DNA from 3 places in the Bacillus sp. LH1 genome. Region 3 is predicted to be linked to each of the others. Evidence: riboswitches for the same ligand, from Rfam matches in the RefSeq annotation. Region 3 holds a riboswitch; each other region holds the start of a gene.

What was found. A riboswitch is a leader RNA that binds a small molecule or an ion and turns the genes downstream of it on or off. The one in region 3 is predicted to bind thiamine pyrophosphate.
Region 1: it holds a riboswitch for thiamine pyrophosphate, as region 3 does, so the genes downstream of both, thiC (phosphomethylpyrimidine synthase ThiC) here and thiM (hydroxyethylthiazole kinase) in region 3, are expected to answer to the same signal.
Region 2: it holds a riboswitch for thiamine pyrophosphate, as region 3 does, so the genes downstream of both, tenA (thiaminase II) here and thiM (hydroxyethylthiazole kinase) in region 3, are expected to answer to the same signal.

Annotation. Positions count from the first base shown of each region.
Region 1 is NZ_CM175007.1:5,089,828-5,093,117, forward strand. Features, by position in the region: gene thiC (phosphomethylpyrimidine synthase ThiC) at 1-1,278, opposite strand, end outside; TPP riboswitch at 1,391-1,506, opposite strand; gene lldP (L-lactate permease) at 1,578-3,239, opposite strand.
Region 2 is NZ_CM175007.1:753,866-757,155, reverse strand. Features, by position in the region: gene ACX9TM_RS03885 (ABC transporter permease) at 1-186, opposite strand, end outside; gene ACX9TM_RS03880 (ABC transporter ATP-binding protein) at 186-935, opposite strand; gene tenA (thiaminase II) at 904-1,599, opposite strand; TPP riboswitch at 1,685-1,788, opposite strand; TPP riboswitch at 1,849-1,960, opposite strand; gene ACX9TM_RS03870 (SH3 domain-containing protein) at 2,230-3,290, shown strand, end outside.
Region 3 is NZ_CM175007.1:428,864-432,153, reverse strand. Features, by position in the region: gene thiE (thiamine phosphate synthase) at 1-550, opposite strand, end outside; gene thiM (hydroxyethylthiazole kinase) at 566-1,375, opposite strand; TPP riboswitch at 1,448-1,560, opposite strand; gene topB (DNA topoisomerase III) at 1,770-3,290, shown strand, end outside.

The sequences.
Region 1 (3,290 bases), 710 kb from region 3:
ACCTGGTGCAATATCTGTCGTTAGCGGCCCAAGTGTGTAAAACGGCGCGCCCTGACAAATATCAAGCTCTTTCTCCATATTCTCTTTAATTAAGTGCATCGGTACGTGTCCAGGTCCTTCAATCATAACTTGCACATCATGTTTCCAAGCAATTTTGGTTAATTCACCAAGTGTTTCAAGCTCAGAAAACTGTGCTTCGTCATTTGCATCTGCAATAGACCCTGGACGTAATCCATCTCCAAGAGAGAACGAAACATCGTACTGCTTCATAATTTCACAAATCTCTTCAAAGTGAGTATATAGGAAGTTTTCTTTATGATGGAATAGACACCACTGCGCCATAATCGAACCACCGCGCGAAACGATACCTGTCGTACGCTTTGCCGTGATTGGAATGTAACGAAGCAATACACCAGCGTGAATTGTAAAGTAATCAACGCCTTGCTCCGCCTGCTCAATTAACGTATCACGATATACTTCCCACGTTAAATCTTCTGCAATTCCGTTTACCTTTTCAAGCGCTTGATAGATCGGTACAGTTCCAACTGGTACAGGTGCGTTACGAATAATCCACTCACGCGTCGTATGAATATTTTTACCTGTAGATAAATCCATAATCGTATCTGCACCCCAGCGCGTTGCCCATGTCATCTTCTCTACTTCTTCTGCAATCGAAGAAGATACAGCTGAGTTTCCGATATTCGCATTTACCTTCACATGAAAATTACGCCCGATGATCATCGGTTCAGCTTCTGGATGATTAATATTCGCTGGTAAAATAGCGCGGCCTTCTGCGATTTCCTTACGAACAAACTCCGGCTCTACCCCTTCACGAATCGCAACATACTCCATCTCAGACGTAATAATGCCATTACGTGCATAGTGCATTTGCGTAACGTTTGCACCTTGCTTTGCTCTAAGTGGCTTGCGATCCATCTGCGGGAAAACAGGTGTATGTTTCGAAGCCACTTTCACACCGTCATCCTCTGGTTTCACTTCACGCCCTTCGTATGCTTCTACATCACCACGCCCCATAATCCAAGAATGGCGCGGCGTTGGAATCCCCTTTTCTAACTCCACTTTATACTCAGGATCCGTATAAGGGCCGCTCGTATCATACACACGAATTGGCGGATTTGGAACGCCATTTGTTTCGCTTTGTTCAATCTCACGCATCGGTACTTTCATGCCTTCTCGTGGCCCATCCACATATACTTTCTTACTCCCTGGTAAACTCGATTTCAATTCAATTTGCTCAGCTGAAACAGATTGTTTCATAATTTTTGTTGCCCCCCTGTTCGTGACAAGGACGAGATATGGCCAGCGCATGCCAAAATAAAAAGAGCCAGGTCCATAAAAAAATAAGGACCTGGCTCATAAAGACATCATTATGTAAAGCCGTTAACTTCCCTACGCTGGTACGAGCCAGATCAGGTCCAAAGGGTTAAGAAGTTCACGCGCTTCTCTCTCAGCCTACGCATACGTTAGGCACCCCTAGTTTATCACTGATTTAATTTTCAATACTTTCCCATCATACACCATAATCTGAAAAATTCAAAGCTTATTTCTTTTGCTCTTTACGGAATCATCCACGTTAAATAATACGCCTGCACATACGTCATAATACCAACAATAATTACGAAGAATAAGCTATGCTTCACTGTAAAACGGAACAAATCCGATTCTTTTCCAGCAAGACCAACCGCTGCACAAGCGATCGCAATCGACTGCGGGGAAATCATTTTACCTGTTACACCGCCTGTTGTATTTGCTGCAACGAGAAGCACTTCAGATACGCCGACTTGCTGCGCTGTAATGGCTTGTAAATTTGAGAACAGTGCATTCGCAGACGTATCAGACCCTGTTAGGAATACGCCAATCCAGCCTAAGAATGGTGAGAAGAACGGGAATAGGCCGCCAGTTCCGGCTAATGCTAACGCTAACGTAGAAGATAGACCAGAATAGTTTGCGATAAATGCAAACCCTAGTACGAATCCGATAGATAGAATTGGCATTTTTAATTCGCTTAACGTTTCTTTAAATGTCACTACTGCATCTTTTACATTCATTTTCAAAATAAACATGGAAATGATACAAGCAATTAAAATCGCCGTTCCGGTTGCTGATAATACATCAAACTTCAAAATTGCCTCGTAAGGCGTTGATTTATTTACAATCGGCTCTGCTTTCATTACTAGATTATGCAGACCTGGAATTTCAAACTTAAATACAAGACTTGCTAAAGCCCCTCCTGGAGCGAATAATGCCTTAAAGAAACTTTGGCTCCAAATGACTACCATAACCGTTAATACGATAAATGGAGACCATGCCTTCACTACTTTTCCAAACGTTAATTTCGGCATCGATGCTACTGTCGTTGTTGCTGCTACTTCACTATTTGCTTGCCCGGATTGATAAATTTCTTTCGGCTGCCAAACTTTTAAGAACAGCGCTAAACTAATTAAACTTACAAGTGCCGATGTAATATCCGGAAGTTCTGGTCCTAAAAATGTCGCTGTAATGAACTGCGTAATCGCAAATGAACTACCCGCTACAAATAACGCAGGCCACGTTTGTCGTACCCCCTTAAATCCATCCATTAAAAATACGATAAAGAATGGCACAAATAATGATAGGAACGGTAATTGATGCCCAGCCATTTGTCCAATTTTATGTGGATCAATACCTGTTACTTGTCCAGCAACTGTAATCGGAATTCCCATCGCTCCGAACGCCACTGGTGCAGTATTTGCAATCAAACAAAGACCTGCTGCGTATAAAGGATTTAACCCAAGCCCCGCAAGAAGTGCTGCTGTAATCGCTACTGGTGCCCCAAATCCTGCCGCTCCTTCTAAAAATGCTCCAAATGAAAATCCAATTAAAATAACAAGTAGACGATGATCGTTCGTAATCGATAATACCGATGCACGAATCACATCGAATTGACCTGTTTTCACAGAAATTTTATATAAAAATACCGACATAATGATAATCCAAGCAATTGGCCATAATCCGTATAAGAAACCATATCCGGTCGCTGCCATTGCCATCGTGAACGGCATTTTATAAGCGAATAACGCTACTAAAACTGTAAGTACAACTGTAATAAATCCTGCCACATACCCTTTCATGCGGAAAACTGCTAAAGCTAAGAAAAAAAAGATAATCGGAATAAGTGCTACCGCTGCCGAAATCCAAATGTTTCCGAATGGATCATAAACTTGTGTCCATGTGTTCATTGTTCTCTCCCCCTAAAGAATCCCCTTTTAAATAGAATAACCTCATCAATA
Region 2 (3,290 bases), 330 kb from region 3:
GACGTATAACGTTGCAGGTAAATGAACTGTAAATAATATGTCTTTTAGTTTCCATATCTTCATTACAATCGCAGACGGTGACGGTAAAATGTACATCTCATCTACAATTCTTGCTCCTATTTCCCACACAGCTAGTAAAATACTAGAAAGTGTAATAGCAGGAACTAATTCTTTCAATCGGTTCATCACACAAGTACCTGCCTTTGTAACATACTAAGAAGCTCATCTTTCAGCGCTAATACTTCCGGTTTATATAAATCTTTTCGTGTTCTGTTATGATCAAGCGGTACAGTCCGCTCAGTCAAAGTCGTTATCGGCTGCTGTTCCACTACTAAAACTCTGTTTGAAAGAAATAACGCTTCTTCAACATCATGAGTAATGAATAAAATTGTTTTTTCCCACTCTTGCCATTGTTCAAACAACCATTCTTGCAAAGAGGTCTTCGTTAAAGCATCCAACGCACTAAATGGTTCATCTAACAGCAATATCTCCCCGCCTGTTAATAAAGTTCGAATAAAAGATACACGTTGTCTCATCCCACCAGATAAATCTTTCGGATATTTTTGCTCATACCCTTGCAAACCAAATTTATGTAACAGTTCCTTTGCCTTTACTTCTGCTTCTTTCTTCTGTACACCTTGGCACTCTAGCGGCAGGGCAGCATTCTCAATAATTGTTCTCCACGGCAAAAGCATATCTTTTTGCGGCATATATCCTACAGGATGGTTCTTTGTTTCTGTCAGTTCTATCTGTCCAGTACTTACCTTTTCTAGACCTGTAATAAGGCGAAATAAAGTACTTTTTCCACATCCACTCGGTCCGATAATACTGACAAACTCTTTCTCATATATAGAAGCATTTAATTCATGGATGATTGGTTTCTCATCGTAATGAAAAGAAACATTATGAAACTGTAGTATGTTCTTGCTCCTCAAATCCCCACATCTCCTTACGATAGGACATATCCCAGAATAAATATTCAAATCGACTGGAATATAAGAAGATCTCCTCTAATCTTTCTAGTTCTTTCTCAGACTTTCCAACTGCCATTTCATTTAATAAATCTATTAACCAAATACAAAGATTACCGTATTCTTCCGAACTATATCCTTGAATCCACTCACCAAAAAACTCATGATCTCTTGCTCCAGGAATATCATTTAAACGCTTTCCAATTTCCCAATAGCTCCACATACATGGAAGAAGCGCTGCTATTAATTCCGCAAGTGTGCCATTTTGAGATACAGACATCATGTAATTTGTATAAGCTAAATTTTTAGCAGATGGTTTCGCAGACTCTATCTCCTCTATAGAAATTCCAAGTCTTTTTGCATATTGTTTATGGATTGTCATTTCGCCATTTAATATTCCATCAATTTGTTCAGCGAACTTTCCCATTACTTGTGGATTCGTTGCTTTTACAACACCAATCGCATATAACTTTGCATAATCTAGCAGATATAAATAATCTTGAATAATATAATACTGGAATTTATCTTTTTCTAACGTGCCATCTCCCATACCCACTACAAACGGATGATTATGACTCATCTCCCAAACCGGTTGCACAGTTTCTAATAATCTATCGCAAAATTTCATTTCTCTATCCCCTTTCAATATATGTATCTAAATAAAAAACCACTTCTATATATAAGAAGTGGTTACAGCAAATAAAGTTATACATTTATTCGATGTTCCACTTCCCTTCGCTAGTATTACCTAGATCAGGTGTTGTAAGGGTTAAGGATTATTCCTCTCTCAGCAAGTCAAGCACCCCTAGTGGTTTCAATATGAAATTTTCAAATAAAAAAGCCCCGTTTCTATACGCAAAGAAACGGGGACTCATTGTTAGTGTCCGAATTGCTTCCCTACGCTAGCATAATCTAGATCAGGTAATAAAAAGGATCAAAGGCTTACGGCCTACTCTCAGCTGGCAACACCAGCTCTCCTAGCAAACTATAAAATTATCACTGTCAGTATAACACCCTAATAAGACATCATCAACTTTTTTAATTTTCTTAATTGTCAACATAATATCAAAATTATACAATACATACATTCTATTTTAGAAAATAAAACCCCAATTAATTGTATAAAAAGGAATCATTATCCTCAAAAAATTTATTTTTATATTGATTTCATATTACATTTATGTGAATACCCCCACTATATTATATCTTTATACTATAATAAAATTACAACTATACAACTAGAGGAGGTCTCTATTCCATGAATATGAAAGCTACTGCTTTAACAGCAACTACTGTAGCGATTGCTTCTTTACTTCCTTCTATGGGTGAAACAAATGTACAAAAAGCAAACGCTGAACAATTATCTAATATTAAAACTGGGTATGTCAAAGTCGATCAAGTAGCATTACATACAGAAGATAACGTAAAAAGCACATCAATTGATACAATTCGCTTTAATACAAAAGTGAACATCATTGAAACAACTAATGGTTGGTATAAAGTATCTGTTCATAATAAAGTAGGTTATGTACAAAAAGATGCTATTTTACTAAAAAACAAACTTCAATCTAATGATCAATACATCGTTAATGCTAATGCATTAAACGTTCGCTCTGAACCTAATTTAGAATCTTCCATTTTAGATGTATTACCAAATGGTAAGTTTATTACCGTTCAAGAAGATCAAGGCGAATGGTATAAAATATCACATAATGGCCAAACAGGTTACGTACAAAAAGCATTCATCTCTAATGGTTCACAACCCTTAGTAAAAGGAATCACCGTTCAAAATAATACAAAATATACTGTTGCAACACCTAATCTAAATGTACGTAGCACAGCTAGTACAAGTAGCGCTCTACTCGGTTCATTACAAAACGGTACTCAAGTACAAGTAGTAGAAACTGTAGGTACTTGGTATAAAATTCGTTTTGGCACAGGATACGGATATGTAGCAAAACACTATGTAGTACAAAATCAACCACAAGCTAAAACAGATCAGCCTTCATCAATTCCAGCTGCTTTCAAATTCCCCGCTCAAGGAAGAATTAGCTCAACCTTTGATATACGCTGGGAACAAATGCATTATGGTATAGATATTGCCGCTCCAGGAAACGTCTCTATCCAAGCTGCTGCTGCAGGTAAAGTTGTGAAATCTTATTATTCAGCTAGCTATGGCAATGTTGTTTTCATTGCGCATCAAATCAATGGGAAATTATATACAACTGTTTATGCTCATATGAAGGATCGCACTGTACAAGCTGGTGATCAAGTACAGACTGGACAATTAATAGGTCATATGGGAAACACAGGTCATTC
Region 3 (3,290 bases):
CTGCCGCTGTATTTTCAATTGTAATCCCACCAATACCAACGATTGGCACTGTAATTCCTTGTTCTCTAAAATAGGCTAATCCTTTCGTTCCTTGAACCGCTTTCGTATCTTTTTTCGTACTCGTTGGGAAAATAGGTCCAACGCCTAAATAATCTGCTCCATTTTCGATTGCAAAGCGTGCTTCTTCAATTGTATGAGCAGATACGCCGATAATTTTATCTCCCATTTTTTCACGAACAGATGTAATTCCTTCATCATCTTGTCCGACATGAACACCATCTGCATCTAATTCAATGGCTAATTCTACATCATCATTTACAATGAAAGGAACACTATATTCATTACAAAGCGTCTGCAATTCTTTTGCAAAGCGCACTCTATCTTCTCCGATTAAAGAACCTTCCCCCTTCTCGCGAAACTGAAAAATTGTCACTCCACCATCTAACGCTTCTTTCAATACAGCTAAAGGATCCCTCGTGCAGTTATTACTTCCCATAATAAAATACACTTGCAATAGCTTAGACATTTTATCTATTTCAATGCGTGCCATTTCTTTCACTCCCTCTTACTCTAACTCCTCAATCTTTCCATACTTCTCAATATCACTAGAAGTAGTATTCGCTAACTGATTTAAAAATTCAATTTGGAAACTACCAGGTCCCTTTTCCACAGTCTTAGCAGCTGCCAGTTCCGAAGCTACACCATAAAACGTTAATGCTGCTACTGCTGCTTTTACATAATCTTTTTCCACTGCTACAAATGCTCCTATTACAGAAGTTAGTAAACAACCTGTTCCCGTAACTTTCGTTAAAATAGGGTGACCATTTCGAATAACAATAGTTCTCTCTCCATCTGTAACAACATCTTCTTTTCCAGTAATGACCGCAACTGTATTTAGTTCATCTGCTGCCTGCCTTGCAATACTTACAACATTGCCATTTCCAGTACCAGCGTCTACCCCTTTAATTTCCCATCTCTCATTAATAACGTTCGCTATTTCAGCTGCATTTCCGCGAATACTCGCTAATTCAATTTCAGCCGGAATATGTCTCGCAACTTCTGTCCGATACGATGTTGCTCCTGCACCAACTGGATCAAACAGTACTGGTACATTGTTCACATTTGCTGATTTACCGGCAAGTAACATCGCTTCTACTTCTTCAGGACGAAGTGTTCCCATATTTAATACTAACGCTCCAGCAATGCTAGCCATTTCTGCCACTTCTTCTTTTGCATACGCCATTACAGGCGATGCCCCAAGTGCCAACAAACCGTTAGCAGTAAAATTTGTTACAACAACATTTGTAATATTATGAACAAGCGGATTAGATTCTCTCACCAAATCCACTACTTTACTAATTTCTTTCATATTCATCCTTTTCATCTCCTAACTATAATGATGGGAGATACACAAAAAGACACTTTGCGCGTACGCAAAGTGCCTGAATATGTGCTTTTACACTCTCCCTACGCTGGCATTATCCAACAGGTTCAAATGGTCAATGACGGACTAGTAGCCATACTCTCAGTTTGTATCCACAAACTCCCATGTGTTTCTTATTCATCTACTTCAAAGTCTACTCTTATTCTAGTAAAATAACAAGTTCTTTACTTTTCTATTTGATATAGAGGCAACTGATAAAGTGAAACTTTAATCAGTTGGGATTTTGTTAACTCCATTAAAAACAGCTGAAATATGGAGCGAAACTGAATCTCAAGAAGATGTATGCTATATTTAACTTATGGAAATTTGAAAGGATGTTTTTAATATGTCAAAAAGCGTTGTAATCGCTGAAAAACCTTCCGTTGCACGAGATATTGCTCGTGTACTGAAGTGTGATAAAAAAGGAAACGGCTATCTTGAGGGTAATAAATATATTGTAACTTGGGCTTTAGGTCATCTCGTTACATTAGCAGATCCAGAAAGTTATGATGTGAAATATAAAAAGTGGAATTTAGAAGATTTACCGATGCTACCTGAGCGTTTGAAATTAACGGTTATTAAACAAACTGGTAAACAATTTAATGCTGTAAAAAGTCAGCTACTTAGAAAAGATGTAAATGAAATTATTGTGGCAACAGACGCTGGACGTGAAGGGGAATTAGTCGCACGCTGGATTATCGATAAAGTTAAGCTAAATAAACCAATCAAACGTTTATGGATTTCTTCTGTAACCGATAAAGCAATTAAAGATGGTTTTGCAAATTTAAAACCAGGTAAAGCCTATGACAATTTATACGCTTCAGCAGTTGCGCGTTCAGAAGCTGACTGGTATATCGGTCTTAATGCAACTCGTGCTTTAACGACTCGCTTTAATGCCCAGTTAAATTGCGGCCGTGTACAAACCCCTACTGTTGCTATGATTGCTAGTCGTGAGGATGAAATAAAGAACTTCAAAGCACAAACTTACTACGGCATCGAAGCTCAAACAATGGAGAAGCTCAAACTTACTTGGCAAGATGCAAATGGCAATAGCCGTAGTTTTAATAAAGAAAAAATCGATGGTATTGTAAAACGTTTAGATAAACAAAATGCTACTGTTGTGGAAATTGATAAGAAACAGAAGAAGTCATTCTCTCCTGGTCTTTACGATTTAACTGAATTGCAACGTGATGCGAATAAAAAGTTCGGTTACTCTGCTAAAGAAACATTAAATATTATGCAAAAATTGTATGAACAGCATAAAGTACTAACGTACCCTCGTACAGATTCACGCTACATTTCATCTGATATCGTTGGAACACTTCCAGAACGTCTAAAAGCATGTGGTGTTGGAGAATACCGTCCCTTCGCACATAAAGTATTACAAAAGCCTATCAAACCTAACAAATCATTTGTTGATGATAGTAAAGTAAGCGATCATCATGCGATTATTCCAACAGAAGGATACGTTAACTTCTCAGCATTCACAGATAAAGAACGCAAAATTTATGATTTAGTTGTAAAACGTTTCTTAGCTGTGTTATTCCCGGCATTCGAATATGAGCAACTAACGTTACGCACAAAGGTTGGCAATGAAACGTTCATTGCGCGCGGAAAAACAATTCTACATGCCGGTTGGAAAGAAGTATATGAAAATCGCTTTGAAGATGATGATGTAACTGATGACGTAAAAGAGCAACTTCTACCTCACATTGAGAAAGGCGATACATTAGCTGTAAAGTTAATTATGCAAACATCAGGTCAAACAAAAGCACCTGCACGATTTAACGAAGCGACTTTACTTTCAGCAATGGAGAATCCTACAAAATATATGGATACGCAAAATAAACAACTTGCTGATACGTTA